One region of the Levilactobacillus namurensis genome, then DNA from elsewhere that is predicted to be linked to it. Evidence: predicted binding sites of a transcription regulator. Region 1 holds the regulator's gene; each other region holds the start of a gene.
What was found. Region 1 encodes Rex, which represses fermentation and respiration genes when NADH is low (regulators of the CRP and FNR family bind a similar motif). Its sites were predicted from a motif close to TTGTGAANTANTTCACAA; they were not measured.
Positions count from the first base shown of each region.

Region 2: a site for Rex is predicted at 3,582-3,599, ahead of adhP (alcohol dehydrogenase AdhP). Genes of this name have one in related genera too.
Region 3: a site for Rex is predicted at 3,345-3,362, ahead of adhE (bifunctional acetaldehyde-CoA/alcohol dehydrogenase). Genes of this name have one in related genera too.

Region 1 is NZ_CP134159.1:2,069,294-2,075,274, reverse strand. It holds gene tsaD (tRNA (adenosine(37)-N6)-threonylcarbamoyltransferase complex transferase subunit TsaD) at 1-640, shown strand, start outside; gene RIN67_RS09960 (ABC-F family ATP-binding cassette domain-containing protein) at 711-2,666, opposite strand; gene RIN67_RS09955 (redox-sensing transcriptional repressor Rex) at 2,910-3,545, shown strand; gene groES (co-chaperone GroES) at 3,773-4,057, shown strand; gene groL (chaperonin GroEL) at 4,120-5,748, shown strand.
Region 2 is NZ_CP134159.1:1,161,395-1,167,375, forward strand. It holds gene RIN67_RS05575 (YceD family protein) at 1-344, shown strand, start outside; gene rpmF (50S ribosomal protein L32) at 408-596, shown strand; gene RIN67_RS05585 (ABC transporter transmembrane domain-containing protein) at 737-2,419, shown strand; gene adhP (alcohol dehydrogenase AdhP) at 2,503-3,519, opposite strand; gene RIN67_RS05595 (response regulator transcription factor) at 3,926-4,612, shown strand; gene RIN67_RS05600 (HAMP domain-containing sensor histidine kinase) at 4,717-5,981, shown strand, end outside.
Region 3 is NZ_CP134159.1:299,314-305,294, forward strand. It holds gene RIN67_RS01180 (DUF1836 domain-containing protein) at 1-408, shown strand, start outside; gene RIN67_RS01185 (hypothetical protein) at 463-1,011, opposite strand; gene RIN67_RS01190 (glycerophosphodiester phosphodiesterase) at 1,264-3,057, opposite strand; gene adhE (bifunctional acetaldehyde-CoA/alcohol dehydrogenase) at 3,399-5,981, shown strand, end outside.

The sequences.
Region 1 (5,981 bases):
CGCGATGGCCTTGTTGGTCTCCGGAGGACACACGGAACTGGTCTACATGCCAGCTGAGAATCAATTTGAAATCATCGGGGAGACCCGTGATGACGCTGCCGGTGAGGCCTACGATAAGGTCGGCCGGGTCATGGGCGTCAACTATCCGGCCGGTAAGACGGTCGACGAGTGGGCCCATCAAGGCCACGATACGTTTAATTTCCCTCGGGCGATGGATAAGGATGATAACTTCGACTTTAGCTTTAGCGGGTTGAAGAGTGCCTTCATCAACACCACCCACCACGCGGATCAAGTGGGGGAGACCCTTGACAAGCACGACTTAGCGGCTAGCTTCCAGCAGGCTGTGGTGGATGTCTTGGCGGACAAGACGTTGCGGGCGCTCAAGCAGTATCCGGTTCACCAACTGATCCTTGCCGGGGGGGTTGCGGCCAACCATGGTCTGCGGGAACGGTTAGACGCCGAACTGGCAGCGGTCCCCGGGACCCGGTTGGTTAAGGCGCCGTTAAAGCTCTGTGGCGATAACGCCGCCATGATTGGGGCGTTTGCGGAAGTCGCTTACCGCCACCAGGTCTTTGCGGACGCCACTTTGAATGCTGACCCTAGTCTGGAATTCGACTGGGTCGCTGATCCAGTTAAGTAAGTTTGACGAAACGAAAAGCCTCTTAATTCGTGCATAGCGAATTAAGGGGCTTTTTAAATGGCGTCGTATGTTAATCGTTATCGAAGTCTTCTAACGCCAAACTTTGAGTGGTCCAGTCGTCTTCGACCTGGTCGAGTTGCGTGGTCAGTTGGTCGAGTTGGGCCTGTAAGTCACCCAACTTTTCCGCGTCGTTAAAGTTCTCGGGGAGACTCATGGTCTGCTCGATGGTCGTTTTTTGTTGTTCTAATTTGCCCATCTGTTCTTCCAGCGCGGCAACTTGACGCGACAGTTTCCGTTTAGCCTTGGACCGCTCCTTTTGCTGCTGGTAATCGACCTGGGTCTGCTTCGGCGCAACCACCGTGGGATTAGCGGCCTCAGCTTCGGCGGCTTCCTTAGCAGCGTAAGCGTCCTGCTCGGCCTTCTTGTCGACGTAGTAGTCGTAGTTCCCCAGGTACCGGGTGGTCCCCTCAGGACTGAGCTCAATCACCTGCGTGGCGACCTGGTTAATGAAGTACCGGTCGTGGGAGACGAAGAGGATGGTCCCGTCGAATTCGTTGAGGGCGTTCTCCAGAACCTCCCGACTGTCGATGTCCAAGTGGTTGGTGGGTTCGTCCAGCATCAGGAAGTTATCGTGACGCATGGCTAACTTGGTCAGCAACAGACGCGCCTTTTCACCACCACTGAGGCTGTGGACGGTCTTGTCGACGTCCGGTCCCGTGAAGAGGAAGCTTCCCAGGATAGCCCGGATGTCGCCTTCGGGAGTCGTCGGGTGGTCATCCCAGAGCTCGTGTAAGACGGATTTCTTCGCGTGCAGGAGCGTTTGGTCTTGGTCGTAGTACCCGGTATCGACACCGGTCCCGAAGATGACCTGACCGGCCAGAGCGGGCAATTTACCTAAGATGGTCTTGAGCAGGGTGGACTTGCCCACGCCATTGGGGCCCACGATGGCGACGGCCTGATGCTTCTTGATGTCGAGGTTGATGGGTTGGCAGAGGACTTGATCACGATACCCCACGGCGGCGTTGACCACGTCGAGCACCACGTTACCGCTTTGCCGTCGGGGTGTGAACCGGAAGCGGGCGACTTTTTCGTCCGCGTCGGGCTTATCGATGCGGTCCATCTTCTCCAATTGTTTCCGCCGGGCCTGGGCCCGCTTGGTGGTGGACGCCCGCACGATGTTGCGGTTCACAAAGTCCTCCAACTTGGAAATCTCGGCTTGCTGCTTATCGTATTCTTTCCACTCTTGGCGTAAGCGTTCCGCTTTTTCGTCGATGAAATGAGAGTAGTTTCCTTGATAGTGGACCAACCCGCCGTGAGCCATATCGTAGACTTCCGTGGCCACGTGGTCGAGGAAGTACCGGTCATGGGAGACAATCAGGATGGCCCCCGGATACCCTTGTAGGTAACCTTCTAACCAAGTCAAGGTCTCAACGTCCAAGTGGTTAGTGGGTTCGTCGAGGATCAGCAGGTCGGGTCGTTCCAGGAGTAGCTTGGCCAAGGCCAGCTGGGTCCGTTGTCCCCCGGACATTTCGGTGATGGGCTTGTCGTAGACGCTTTCGTCGAACTCGAACCCGTGAAGGACCCCACGAATCTCGGCCTGGTAGCCGTACCCGTTCTGGTCGCTAAAGTCTTGTTGTAACTGGTCATAAGTACTGCTGACTTGTTGGAATTTTTCGGGGTCCGCGCTGATGGCGGGGTCACTCATTTCCGCTTCGAGTTCGTGAATTATCCGCTCCATGGCTTGTAGCTTGGCGAACACACTGAGCATCTCGTTCCAGACGGTTTTGGTCGAGTTGATTCCCGCGTTTTGTGCCTGGTAGCCGATGGTGAGGCCGCGCTTCTTGGTAATCTGACCCGCATCCGGTTCGGTTTCCCCGGCAATCATTTTTAATAGTGTCGATTTACCAGCCCCGTTTCGACCGACTAGTGCGATGCGACCGTGTTCCGCGACGTCGAGATTGACGTTTTGGAACAAGACTTCGGCGCCGAACCGACGGGAAACTTGCTGGACCTGTAACAGAATCACAAGATCGACCTCCTTTTAGTGCAGATAGCATGAATTGATACTGTCTATTTTAGCATATTCCCCGACCAGACCGAAATTTCGAAGAAATAGTGAAAAATATTTGCAATTTCTTTCACAAGCCCGGTGGGTATGCTATAATTTGAGGGAAAGTGAATTTCACATGCAAAAAGATTGTGTAAAAGAGTTATCGTTGACGGCGACCTTTCAACGGTAGCTGGCAATGTTGATTAGGAGGGTGTACCTTTGACAGAACAAAAAATTCCGCGGGCGACAGCAAAGCGGTTACCGATTTATTACCGGTACCTGAACATCTTGCTGGACGCGGATAAAACACGAGTATCTTCGACGGAGCTTTCCGAAGCCGTCAAGGTTGACTCGGCAACGATTCGGCGTGATTTTTCGTATTTCGGTGCTTTAGGGAAACGGGGCTATGGTTATGACGTGGAAAGTCTAATCAAGTTCTTCCGGAAGATTTTGAACCAAGACCGGTTGACCAATGTGGCCTTGATTGGGGTCGGGAACCTAGGACACGCCTTATTGAACTTTAACTTCCACCAGGACGGTAACGTCCGGATCAGTGCGGCGTTCGACGTCAATGATAAGATCGCCAACACGATTCAAAGTGGCGTGCCGATTTACCCAATGACGGAACTTCGGACCCAACTGGAAGAGCAACAGATTCAGGTGGCCATCTTGACGGTGCCATCAGAAGTTGCCCAACAGGTCACGGACGAAGCCGTAGCCGGTGGTGTGAAGGGAATCTTGAACTTCACGCCGTTGCGGGTCACGGTGCCCAAGGATGTTCGGGTCCAAAACGTTGACTTGACTAACGAGCTCCAGACGTTGATTTACTTCTTGGAACACTACAATAAAGATTAGACCAGAAGTCGTGGTTCGCGGAGAATCGCGGCTTTTTTGGTACAATCAAAGAGGCCTCATGGGGATGGCAAACCTAGACACCGGGTGGACCAATTAGCACTCTCGAATTAAGTTTGCCAAATTCCTTGATTTTTACTGGGAATAATCATATATTAGATATTGTTGATTAGCACTTATGTTAGTCAAGTGCTAACAGTGCTAAAACCTAGTTCATTGGAGGGATTCAAGTGTTAAAACCATTAGGAGACCGTGTCATTTTAGACCAACCACAAGAAGAAGAAGAAACGGTTGGCGGCATTGTGTTAGCAAGTAACGCACAAGAAAAGCCTCAAACGGCCAACGTTGTTGCAGTTGGTGACGGTCGGGTATTGGACAATGGTGAAAAGGTTGCGCCAAGTGTCAAAGTTGGCGACAAAGTATTGTTCGACAAATATGCCGGTACTGAAGTGAAGTACCAAGACAAGACGTACCTTGTTTTACACGAAAAGGACTTAGTCGCTGTCGTTGACTAAGACTTTCCCACTACTCATCCAGCAACACGATTAAAAATTTTAGTATGAGGTGAACGATTAAAATGGCTAAAGAATTAAAATTTTCTGAAGACGCACGTAGCGCAATGTTAGCCGGTGTCGACAAGTTAGCCGACACGGTTAAGACCACCTTGGGCCCTAAAGGCCGGAACGTTGTTTTGGAACAAAGTTACGGTAACCCAACCATCACGAATGATGGGGTAACGATTGCCAAGTCCATCGAATTGGAAAACCACTTCGAGAACATGGGGGCTAAGTTAGTCTCCGAAGTTGCTTCCAAGACCAACGACATCGCTGGTGACGGGACCACGACTGCCACGGTTCTGACGCAAGCCATCGTGAACGAAGGCATGAAGAACGTCACGGCCGGTGCGAACCCAGTTGGCATTCGTCACGGAATCGAATTGGCAACCAACGCGGCGGTCAAGGCCTTACACAAGATGTCTCACGACGTTAAGACCAAGGACGACATCGCCCAAATCGCTTCTATTTCTTCCGCCAGCAAGGAAACCGGTTCTTTGATTGCTGACGCCATGGAAAAGGTTGGTAACGACGGGGTCATCACGATTGAAGAATCCCGTGGGGTTGATACCAGCCTCGACGTGGTTGAAGGGATGCAATTCGACCGTGGGTACATGTCTCAATACATGGTTACCGACAACGACAAGATGGAAGCTAACCTGGACAACCCTTACATCTTGATCACCGACAAGAAGATTTCTAACATTCAAGACATCTTACCATTACTGCAATCAGTTGTTGAACAAAGCCGTTCATTACTGATCATTGCGGATGACATTACCGGTGAAGCTTTGCCAACGCTGGTTCTGAACAAGATGCGGGGAACCTTCAACGTGGTCGCTGTGAAGGCACCTGGCTTTGGTGACCGTCGTAAGGCCATGTTACAAGATATCGCCGTTCTGACGGGTGGTACGGTCATCACCGATGACTTAGGCTTGAACCTGAAGGACACGACCATCGAACAATTAGGTCAAGCTCAAAAGGTTAACGTGACGAAGGACAACACCACGATCGTTGAAGGTGCTGGTTCTAAGGACCAAATCGCTGACCGGGTAGCTGAAATCAAGGGTCAAATCGCTGACACGACCTCTGAATTCGACCGTGACAAGCTGAAGGAACGTTTGGCGAAGTTAGCCGGCGGTGTTGCTGTGGTTCGGGTCGGTGCTGCAACCGAAACTGAATTGAAGGAACGCAAGTACCGGATCGAAGATGCCTTGAACGCGACCCGTGCGGCCGTTGAAGAAGGCTTCGTTCCTGGTGGTGGAACTGCTTTGATCGACGTCATCAAGGACGTGGCTTCTGTGAAGGCTGATGGGGATGCCCAAACTGGGATCAACATTGTCTTACGGGCCTTAGAAGAACCAGTTCGTCAAATCGCCCAAAACGCTGGGGTCGAAGGTTCCGTTGTGGTTGAACACCTGAAGGGTGAAAAGCCTGGTATCGGCTATAACGCTGCTGATGACAAGTACGAAGACATGGTTGCTGCCGGCATCACCGACCCAACCAAGGTTACCCGTTCTGCTCTGCAAAACGCTGCCTCTGTTTCCGCATTGTTGTTGACTACGGAAGCCGTTGTGGCTGACAAGCCAGACAAGAACGCTGCTGCACCAGCTGCTCCAGCCGGCCAACCCGGTATGGGCGGCATGATGTAAGCCGTATCTCATTAAATTTGAATTTTCAAGAGTCCGGGATTAAGTTCCCGGGCTCTTTTTGTAATTAACGACCACGATACTGTGTTGAAGCATGTAACCCAAGGTAGGAGGTGGCAATCAGCCGCCTTACCGGTTGGGCCTGAAGAGGCTGGAGCGTGGTGGGCACGACTTAGAGCCCTGCCCCCCCAGGTCTTCAAACTCGGCCTTGGGGTAAGCCAGCCCAAAATGCTGAC
Region 2 (5,981 bases), 910 kb from region 1:
CAAGTCGGTCTTTGACGCCGGTGGATTTACCCGTCGATTTTAGGATGACGGAGTACTACGTTTCGGATGCTGCGGCAACGCAACGGTTTGAGAAGGCCGACGTTGTGATGGTGGTTCCAGACGACTTGATTGATTTTGATAAAGCCGTTGGGGACAACATCATCTTGCAGATTCCGATGCACATTCTGTCTGATGCCGAACAACAAGGTGCCGCAATGCCGGAAGGGCAAGATTGGCAGGTTGTGAGTGAGGCCGACTTAGATAAAGTCGAGGCAGAAAATCAATCAGTTGATCCACGTCTTGCAAAGTTAAAGGACTTCTTCCCTGATCAGGATGATAAGTAGTCACTTTGTGAGCCTTAAAATTTTTTCACTAGTGGATAATTTTAATTAAAGGAGGTGTTTTCTTTGGCTGTACCAGCACGGAAAACGTCTAAGACGAAAAAGCGCATGCGTCGGGGTCACATTAAGTTGAATGTCCCTGGTTTGACGCCATGCCCAAACTGTGGTGAACTGCGTAAGTCACACATGGTTTGCCCTAGCTGTGGCTTCTACGATGGCCGTCAGGTCGTTGCAAAAGCAACTGCAAACAACTAAACCTAAATGAAAAAACTCCTATGAAGTCCGCGGCTTCTGGGAGTTTTTTTGTGCCCTAATTTCACTTGTGTGCTGGTGAACGATAGATTAAAATATGATTATAAAATGATTATCATTTATTAATCATGGAGGTGGGAAATGTGCAGGTTCGACGCTATTGGCACTATGCTCGGCAGTCGGTAGGCTGGCTACTGCTCCTGATACCGATTGCTAGTGCGATTGAAATTGCGGTTGCCGCGTTGTTACAGTTGATGACGGACGCAGCGACGGGGCGCAGTTCAGTATCCTATGGCGGATTGGTGGCCATTGTGGGCAGCTATATTTTAGTGGATGCGGGGATGTTTTTCGGCTGTCAGTATCTGACGCAAACGACGCTGAATCGTATGATGGCTGGTCTTCGCCAAGATTTGTTAGAGGCACTGTTTCGCCGACCGACCGGCGTTGGCCGGGATACCCAAGCTCTAACGACGACCTACTATAATGACTTTACGACCACGTTACCCATCATTCGGCAGGAGTACCTGCAGGGGAGTGTCAACGTGTACCGGGCGTTATGGCAATTCTTAATTGCCGTGGGTATGTCGGTGATGATTCAGCCCTGGCTGAGCTTGCTGATCCTAGCGTTATGCTTGCCGGGATTGGGGGTGCCGTTTCTTCAACGGCGTCGCTTGCAACGGAATAAGCAAGCCGTACTCCAACAAAATCAAGCGGTGACGCAACGGCTACAGGATGCGACGCAGGGGTTACGTACAATTCAAATTTTTAATGTCCAACGACAACTGCAACGGCTATTCGCGCATCAAAGTCAACGCTTGTGGCGTGTTCAGAATCAAGACCAGCGGACACGCAAGGCCGTTAGTGGGGTCAGCCAGCTCTTGGATAACGTGTTGTACTTAGGGACCTGGGTCGGCGGAATTTACTTTGTGATGCGGCAGACGATCACGTTGGGGCAGTTGGTAGCCTTCTCCCAATTGATGATTTTTATCTCGGAGCCCATTCAGTCGGCTTCCGGATTGTTAGGGGATCTGGTGGGTGGCCGTACAGCGGCACGTGAACTTGAAGCGCGTTTGGCAGTGGCCCCGTCAAACGCGTCCCAACGACAGCTATCACCGCTTACCCAGATAACTTTCAATCAGGTGAGCTATCCTTCGAAGGACGTGCCGATTTTACAGGATGTCAGTCTAACGTTGCAGGCCCAACGGCATTACGTCATCGTTGGTAAGAGCGGGAGCGGTAAGTCAACGTTATTGAACCTACCGCTTTCTCCGGGACTGTCGCTAGCGGGGACCATTCAGCTTAATCAGCACAATCTGGAAGAGTATTCAGCAACGGCCGTGGCCCAACGCTTAGGACTCTTGACGCAAGAGGTCGCGCTCTTCGATGACACAATTGCGAACAACTTGAGCCTGTACCAGGAGGTAGCTGAGCAACGACTTCAAGCGGCCTTACGGTTAGTGGGACTCACTCGCTGGGCAACGCCTGAAGGGGTCCAGCAGGCCATTAGTCGGCAGGGCACCCGGTTATCGGGTGGTGAGCGGCATCGGCTGGCCGTGGCGCGTCTGTGGCTCCAGAATAAGGATTTCTCGTTTTTAGATGAACCCTTGACGGGGTTGGACCCTAAGACGGCCCACGACTTGGTTCAAGTCTTCACGACGCGCTGGCCTACGGGTTGGGCGCTGGTGACCCATCAATATGATGCAACCCTGTTTGCGGCGGCTGATCAGATCATCGTGGTTGACGCGGGCCGAATCGTGGCCCAAGGAACGCAGGAGACGGTTGCCGTACAGCGCTGGTTAACGCGGCTTAAATTAACGGAAGCCTAAAGGTTTCGGACTAGAACGCATAAAAACGGCAGTGACGTCCTGAAGGGGACGGCCACTGCCGTTTAGTACGTTATCGTTTAAGGTTACTTGGTAAAGTCGACGACCATCCGACCAACGATTTGGTTGTTCTTCATTTCGTCAATGATATCGTTAACTTCGTCCAGACGACGGGTCTTAACGATTGGGTGAACCTTACCTTCAGCACCGAATTGGAAGGTTTCGGCTAAGTCTTGACGGGTCCCAACTAAGGAACCACGAACGGAGATCCCGTCCAGAACCGTCTTGGCGATGTTCAGCTTCATGTCACCTTGTGGTAAGGCCACGGCAACTAGCTTCCCATCAGGACGCAGGGCGTTAACGGATTGCGTGAAGGCGTCCGCGTTAACGGCGGTTACTTGGGCGGTGTTGACCCCGCCGACCTTCTTTTGAATCTGTTCAGCAACGTCACCGTCGTGCCGGTTGATCAGCACTTCCGCACCGTTTTCCTTAGCAGCTTCCAGCTTGTCTGGGTTCCCATCAACGGCAACAACGTGTGCCCCGAAGACGTTGTGGGCGTATTGGATGGCCAAGTTACCTAAACCACCAGCACCGACAACTTCGACCCATTGACCAGGCTTGGTCTCGCCGACCTTCAAAGCCTTGTACATCGTCACACCAGCACAAGTTAAGGAAGTGGCTTCGACAGGGTCCAAACCTTCAGGGACCTTAACGGCGTAGTTGGCATCCACGATACATTCTTCAGCCATGGCACCATCGACGGTGAACCCGGAGTTCAGAACATTCCGGCAAAGGGTTTCCCGACCGGTCAAGCAATATTCACAGTGGCCACAGCCCTTGTAGAACCAAGCAATGGAGACCCGGTCACCAATCTTTAAGTTTTTAACATTGTCGGCAACTTGAATCACTCTACCGACACCTTCATGGCCAATGATCCGACCTGGTTGCTTACCAAAGTCACCGGCAGCGACGTGTAAGTCGGTGTGGCACAGGCCACAATATTCCATCTTAACTAAGGCTTCACCGTGAGTGATGGGACGGAGCGTAACGTCCTTGATATCAACATAACCATCTACAGAATCGCGAATAACAGCAGCTTTCATGAAAAGAACCCCTTTTCTTTTTTATCTACACCGCTTAGTATACTTAAAAAATTCACAAGTGCAAGTGAAATCATACACAAAAATAAAATTTTAAAATTTTTTGTCGAAACTGATTGGGGACAATATGGCTTTAGAATGGTTATTCAACTACCTTTCTAATGTGAAAGTAACCACGAATTAATTTTTCATTAAGCACAAGCCGAAAGAATGCAACCGGTTGTTTACAGGCCTTGACGCACTTTTTATGGTTCTGCCAATTAATCCCTGTTGCGGCGAAGGGAAAAGGCGCACAATTGGGAGTAAATATGATAAAATTAAATATTGGAATGAACCACGGTTGCTCTTGAAACACCACGACTGGTGTATGCTGAGCACAGCTAAATCGCCCTAGAGGAGTTAAAGAGTAATGAGTCGAATTTTAATTATTGAAGACGAAAAAAACCTGGCGCGCTTTGTTGAATTGGAATTGAAGCACGAAGGATACGAAACGAACGTTCAGTTTAATGGTCGAACGGGGCTTGATGCCGCGTTATCACAGGACTTCGATGTGATTTTACTGGATTTGATGTTGCCTGAGTTGAACGGGATCGAAGTCGCCCGGCGTGTGCGGGAAGTGAAGAGTACGCCGATCATTATGATGACGGCCCGTGACTCGGTGATCGACCGGGTCTCCGGGTTAGACCATGGTGCCGACGATTACATTGTTAAGCCGTTTGCCATTGAAGAACTGCTAGCCCGGGTACGGGCCCTGTTACGCCGGATTCATTTGGAAGGTGAACAGAAGAACACCAAGCAAACGACGGTGAAGTTCAAAGATCTGACGATCGAGAAGGAAAACCGAATCGTTCGGCGCGGTGATGAGGTCATCAACCTCACCAAGCGGGAGTACGAACTGCTCTTGGCATTGATGGAGAACGTGAACGTGGTCCTGGCCAGAGACGTGTTACTGACCAAGGTCTGGGGATACGAATCCGAAGTTGAGACCAACGTGGTCGATGTGTACGTCCGGTACTTACGGAACAAAATTGATGTGCCTGGTCAGAAGAGCTACATTCAGACCGTTCGTGGCACGGGGTACGTGATGCGGTCGTGAGAACTCCCGAGTCTAGTCTCGCGGAAGAACCCGCTGAGGCTAAGAAAAAGTCGTTTCGCTTTTCGTTAAAGTGGAAGTGGGCTTTATCAACAGCTGGCGCAGTCTTGGTCATTTTTACCGTGATTGCGCTTCTGATTTTTAACAGTTTCATGACAGTCCTACTCCAGCAGGAGCGGACCCATGTCGGTGATACCATGAATGTTGTGGTGGAAAAGCTGAACACTCAGAAACAAGAACTGACGGGCCAAACGGTCGATAACCTATTGCGCCCCCGAGTAGCGGCGATTCTGGGAAAGAAGACCACGCCGTACAATAGTGCTATCGTGACCAGCTTAGCGCGGGATAGCCAGACCGTGGCGGTGTATGACCCGGCCGGAGCCTTGCTCTTCACTAGTCGGGGTGCGAACGTCGCGACGTTTAAGCCGGTGAATAAGCAACAGATTCGGACCCAGCAGACCAAGCAGGGGTCCGGGCTGATTGGTCGGACGCCGATTCGCTCGAAACAAAACGACCAGATTATTGGGTACGTGCAGGTCGACGATAACCTCCAGGATTATCACGAAACCCAAACGCGGCTACTGCAGGTCGTCATTGTTTTGGGCTTGATGGCCGCATTGGCGGCAGCAATTCTCAGCTACATCTTGGCGTCGTTCTTACTACGGCCCATGGATGCCATTCGGGATACGATTCACGCCGTGCGGGATGATCCCCAAACGGATGAACGGGTGCCGGTGTCTAAGCGTAACGATGAACTGGGTGATTTGACGGCACTGCTGAACGATATGATTGATACCACCCAACGGTACATCGACCAACAGCAGCAGTTCGTGGAAGATGTTTCTCACGAGTTGCGAACGCCGGTGGCCATTATTCAGGGCCACATGGAGATGCTGGACCGGTGGGGGAAGGATGATCCCGAGGTCCTTGATGAGTCCATTAAGGCTTCCTTACAAGAGACCAAGCGAATGAAGAGCTTGGTCCAAGAGATGTTGGACCTACAACGGGCGGAGCAGATTGAAGTGACGTTTACCAATGACGTGACCGATGTGAGTGAAGTGGTCACGCAGGTCTACGACAACTTCAAGATGATTCATCCCGACTACGTCTTTATTCTGGACGACGACGTTCATCAGTCGATTCAAGCCCAGATCTACCGGAACCACCTGGAGCAGATCTTGATTATCCTGCTAGATAACGCCGTGAAGTACTCGACCACGCGTAAGGAGGTCCACCTGACCTACGAGCAAGATTCACGGAACGTGGAGATTGCGGTCCAGGACTTCGGGGAAGGCATCTCGCAGGCCAATCGTGACCGGGTCTTTAACCGGTTCTATCGGGTCGATAAGGCGCGTTCGCGGACTAAAGGGGG
Region 3 (5,981 bases), 900 kb from region 1:
GCGGTGTTAGGCCCCTTGGGGGTAGACACGATGACACCGGCGATGATCAACAACTACGTGAAGCATAAAGTGATTCTGGCGCCGGTCAAGAAGAAGTACCAGACCATGCAACTGGCCGATATCTTGATGATCAGTCTCCTAAAGCCTATGTTCCAGACGGAAACGGTGCGGTCGGGAATCGACCAGATTACGGCGGGGGACTACCCGAAGCAGGCCTATGACAACTTTATTGGCCGCTTGGAGGACCGGTTGCATCATTTAGGTGAATCGCAGACCCAGCCGGCCGCGGAGAACTTAAACGAAAAGCTGATGCAGGTCGCGGTGGATGCCGTGGTGGCCCGGTTACAGTCCGAAAAACTATTAACGTTGATCAAACGACCGTTACAAAAGGTTGAAAAAACGAAATAAGAAAAAGCCAGTCAGTCGGCGTTCAATTCGAACGGGGACGGACTGGCTTTTCCTTTAGGTGAGGCAGGCGCGGGTGATGAGGTTCGTCAGGCAGACGAGAATGAGGAGCCAGCCGCTCCTTTTTAACAGGGGCAGCAGGGACGTCCACCAGTTGATGACGTAGAAGTTAGAATGGCCAAATTTAAGGTGGTCAGTCAGCCGTCCGGAGATGGTGGCCAGCAGATAGACTAACCAGATAGAAGACCCCATTTGTAGGAGAAAGACCAGGATGGCTGGAAGTTGGGCCAGCGTTAAATTGGCGGTGATTCGGACCAGTCCTTCACTGGTTCCCAGGACGACCCAGCCGGCCATCATACGACTGGGCCACTTGAAGGGAATCAGGGAAAGGCCGCCGAAGATCAATAGCAGGTTGAGGTCAATCGAAAGTGGGGACCTTAACTGGGCTAAGGCTGGTGCTTCCAAGCTCAAGTGGGGTTCTTGGATGAGGTGACCTTGTTGCAGGACGTAGAGGAGACCAAAGAAACCGATATAAACGTAGAGCAAGCGTCGAATCGTTTTGGGCGAAAGTTGGAGCGATCCAGCAAGTTTGGTTAAAATAGGCAATCACCAGTCCTTTACGAAGATTTTCGGGGAAAGAAGGTCCATTAGCATTAAAACACAATTATAATGTTAATGCAATTTTAATGCTGCGGCTATCTCGTTGTCTGGTGAGTAGCTGCTGATGGGGCCAAACTAGTGGGGTTAGGGCCTGATAAAAAAGCCATCCAGTGAGCATTCGCAGAAGACTCACTGAGTGGCTTTTTCGACACTTATTGAATCGGACGAGTGGGCCCGATTATGGAGACGTTTCAGAAACTATTGCATCTGAGTCTCTAAGCTTAACTCACTCATGAACGTTAGGAGGAGGTTAGCGTAGCTGGGGTGGTCCGTGTTGCTCTTGATTTCAACCTGCATGTCGTGCAGGTTATCGGTAATGATTCCGTTGACGCCGAGGAACATCATCTGGTCCAACAGGGTCACGTCATCGATATCCCAAGCGTAGACCCGTTGATGGTGCTTAGCCGCCTGGTCGATGAAGGCATCATTTAAGGTCGTCGCCTCCATGGTATAAGCGTTGGCGTCCGTGTACGGGAAGGTCAGGTTATAGGGGAGAATATAGCTCACGAACTGGTGGGGGTCCTGTTGACGCAGGGCGGTCATGATCCGGTAGCTCAGGGTGTGGACCTGATCGTGGTGGGCCAGTAAGGTGGGGCCGAACTGCTTGATGAACCGTTCCGGCAGGTCCCGGGTGGTCGCTTTATTGGTTTTGATCTCGACCAGCAACTTTTGGTGGTGGGCGTGAGCAGCTTTAAGGTAGGCCGCAAAACTCGGAACTTTAGCCTGGTGGCCGTTTTCGGTGACGGTGACCCGCGTTAACTCCCTGAGGGTCATGTCGCCAACTTGTCGTTTCAAGCCCGCCAACGCTTTTAGATTCGTATCGTGGAGCACCACGAATTGGTGGTCCTTAGTCTCCTGGACGTCCATCTCCACGTAGTCGGGCTTCTCCCGGCTGGTTTTGATCAGGGCCGGGATCGTATTTTGAACCCCGTTACCGTTATCGACGCCCCGGTGTGCGATGGTGAGGGGCTTGCTGACGGCTAAGCCGTTGAGGTAGGCCAGGTTGAAGGCCACTAACCCCGCACTCAGTACCGTTAGCCCCAAGGTGATGAGAGCCCGGGTCCGCCATTTAGTGTGGGCTGGTTCCCGGAATTGTAGCTGCATCATCGGCGTGGGTTCGTGGTCGGCATGACTGCTGAGGACGATGGTCATGAAGACGATGGTGGCGTAGCAGACCAGGAACTCGGTGAGGACTTCCATTAAGAAGAGGTTGACCGTCGCCATGACCAGCGCGGCGGGGGTGGTGTCGAAGAAGACTTGTCCCAGGTAGAGTGCTGCGTAGAGCACCCCGGTCATCGGCGAGACCATCACCAGGGCCAGGAGCATCCGGCTGAGGTACTTCCAGAATTGTCCCTGGGTAGCCCGCCAACTCTCGTGGATAGCGGCGTGGCTGTGGTACCCGTCCAGCATCATTAAGGGGAGGACGGCAATCAGGCGAATCCCCAGGTAGATGGCCAGTGCGTAGAACAGGACTAAGACGGTCGCCCAAAGCGGGTTAGCCATCAGATAACTCACGATAAAGGCGGGAATCTTGGCTTTATTGAGCAGCGGCGTGGAAAAGAGAATGCTGCCGAAGGGCAGGATAATCAAGAAGTAGCCCATAAAGAACAGGAAGGTACTGGGTGACGCGCCCGTAAGACTTGTAACCGTTCGGCGCAAGACCGCCAGGGTTCCTTGGGGCCGCCCCAGGCGAATGTTGCGAATCCCTAAGAGTAGGAAGGCGAATTGCCAGTACACCAGGACCATGATGGCCATCAGGATCAACAATAGGCCGATCACGGCCAGGGGATGCTTCAAGATGATGTTGCCCAGGTTGGTATAGGAGACGTAGGGAATCCGTTGCCAGGCCAGCAAATTGGCGGTCAACCAACCGAAGACGGGAATCGCACAGTAACTAATGACAATGTTGGTGAGAAAGACCAGGGTCACGTAACTTCCCCAGTGTTGTCGAAAATGGCGACTGGTCTGTCGCCAGAATGCCCAAGCTTGCATAAGACCAACTCCTCTGTATGGTTTCTAATTTAGCACACTCTGGATTCCGAACCACAAAGTTTTAGTTGAAACCCTTAATTGGTTGACCGAACGAATTGAAAATAGGCATGATAGTGATTTAGTTCACACGAAAATAAAAAGCTTGTGAATCACTGACGTTTGTGTATGCACTTACAAACTAATCGGAGAAGAACCTTGATACAACAGCGTTTACTTGTACAGAAAATTAATTGTGATTTTTTAACATAAAGTTCTGGACTTTTGAAAAATCCATGATAAGATAGAACTCGTGAATAAGTTAACAATATCTTTTCTACGCAAACGCATATGGAGGCAGAGAGATGTTAAAAGACGTAAAAACGAATCCAAAAACGACTACTAAAGAAGAAACGGTTGACCAAATGATCGACCGCCTAGTCAATAAAGCCCACGACGCGCTGTGCGCCATGGATGACTTCGACCAAGCCACGGTCGACCACATCGTCCACCAGATGGCCATCGCCGGCTTGGACCACCACATGGAACTGGCTAAGGCCGCTTACGACGAAACGGGCCGGGGGGTCATGGAAGACAAGGCCGTGAAGAACATGTTCGCGACGGAAGAAATCTGGCACACCATTAAGCACGATAAGACCGTCGGCATCATCAAGGATGACCGGGAACGGGAACTGATCACGGTTGCGGAACCTCTGGGTATCTTAGCCGGGGTTACGCCCGTCACTAACCCTACGTCCACCACGTTATTCAAGTCACTGATCGCGGTTAAGACGCGGAACCCAATCATCTTCGCTTTCCACCCACAAGCACAGAAGTCATCCGTAATGGCCGCTAAGGTCGTTCGGGACGCTGCCATCGCTGCGGGGGCACCAGAAGGGGTCATTCAATGGATCGACAAGCCAAGTATCGACGCCACCACGGCGTTGATGAACCACCCACGGGTTGCCAGTGTGCTGGCTACTGGGGGTCCTGGCATGGTCAAGGCCGCTTACTCTACCGGGAAGCCTGCGTTAGGGGTCGGTCCTGGTAACGGACCAGCTTACATTGAAAAGACGGCTAACATCAAGCGGGCCGTCTACGACATCGTCTTATCCAAGACGTTCGATAACGGGATGGTCTGCGCGTCTGAAAACAGCGCCATCATCGACAAGGACATCTACGACGACGTGAAGAAGGAAATGCAGGACCGGGGCGTCTACTTCGTGAAGAAGGCGGACCACAAGGCCTTAGCCGACGCGATGTTCCGTCCTGAAGGCGGGGTCAAAGGGCCAATTGCTGGGATGTCTGCGCAAAAGATCGCGGACTTAGCCGGAATCAAGGTCCCCGCAACCACCAAGGTCTTGGCCGCTGAACTGACGGGCGTGGGGCCAAAGTACCCGATGTCTCAAGAAAAGCTGTCACCGGTTATCTCCGTCTACAAGTCTAAGGACCACGCCGAGGCCTTCAAGTTGGCGGACGAACTCTTACACTTTGGTGGGTTGGGCCACACGGCCGCCATCCACACCATGGACGACGACTTAGCAACGGAATACGGCATTAAGATGAAGGCCAGCCGGGTCTTGGTCAACACGCCATCCGCACTAGGGGGCATTGGGAACCTGTACAACGAAATGATTCCTTCATTGACCTTAGGGACCGGCTCATGGGGCAAGAACTCCGTGTCCCACAACGTCTCGTCCTTCGACTTACTGAACATCAAAACGATTGCAAAGCGGCGAAATAACATGCAGTGGATTAAATTACCTCGAGTTTACTTCGAAAAGACGTCCGTTCGTTACCTCGATGACATGCCAGGCATCAAGCGGGTCTTCCTGGTCACCGACCCAGCCATGGTTCAATTGGGTTACGTGGACACGGTCTTAAACGAATTGAAGCGGCAACCTAACGGGATGGAGTACTCCCTGTTCTCCGATGTTGAACCAGATCCGACCACGGATACGGTCAACCGCGGGGTTGCGCTGATGCGTCAATTCAAGCCGGACACCATCATTGCGTTAGGTGGGGGTTCTGCGATGGATGCAGCCAAGAACATGTGGCTGTTCTACGAAGACCCTAAGGCTAGCTTCTTCGGCGCTAAGCAGAAGTTCTTGGACATTCGGAAGCGGGCTTACAAGTTCAATAAGCCGCACAAGGCCCAGTTCGTTGCCATCCCAACCACGTCCGGGACGGGTTCGGAAGTAACGCCGTTCTCCGTGATTACGGACTCGAAGACCCACGTGAAGTACCCGTTGGCCGACTACGCATTGACGCCAGACGTGGCCATTGTGGATTCCCAGTTCATCGAAACGGTGCCTAAGAAGACCGTGGCTTACTCTGGGTTGGACGTGTTGACCCACGCCATTGAATCCTACGTTTCCGTAATGGCTTCCGATTACACCCGGCCATGGTCCTTACAGGCCATCAAGCTGGTCATGGACAATCTGACGAACTCCTACAACGGCGACATCACGGCCCGGCAAGAGATGCACAACGCCTCGACCTTAGCCGGGATGGCCTTCGCCAACGCCTTCTTAGGGGTCGACCACTCGATCGCCCACAAGTTAGGTGGGGAATTCGGCTTACCACATGGTTTGGCCATCGCGATTACGTTACCGCACGTGATTCGGTACAACTTCAAGGAACCGACCAAGATGTCCATGTGGCCGAAGTACGAGTACTTCCGGGCCGATGAAGACTACGCTCAGATTGCGCGTTACCTGGGCTTGCCAGGGAACACCAAGGAAGAGCTTAAGGAAGCCTTGGTCAAGAAGGTCATCGACTTGGCACACTCCGTTGGGGTCACGTTGAGCTTGAAGGCTAACGGGGTGGACAAGGCCCACTTCGACAAGACGGTGGATCACTTGGCTGAATTAGCGTTCGAGGACCAATGCACGACCGCGAACCCTAAGGAACCCCTAGTTTCTGAATTAAAGCAAATCATGATTGAT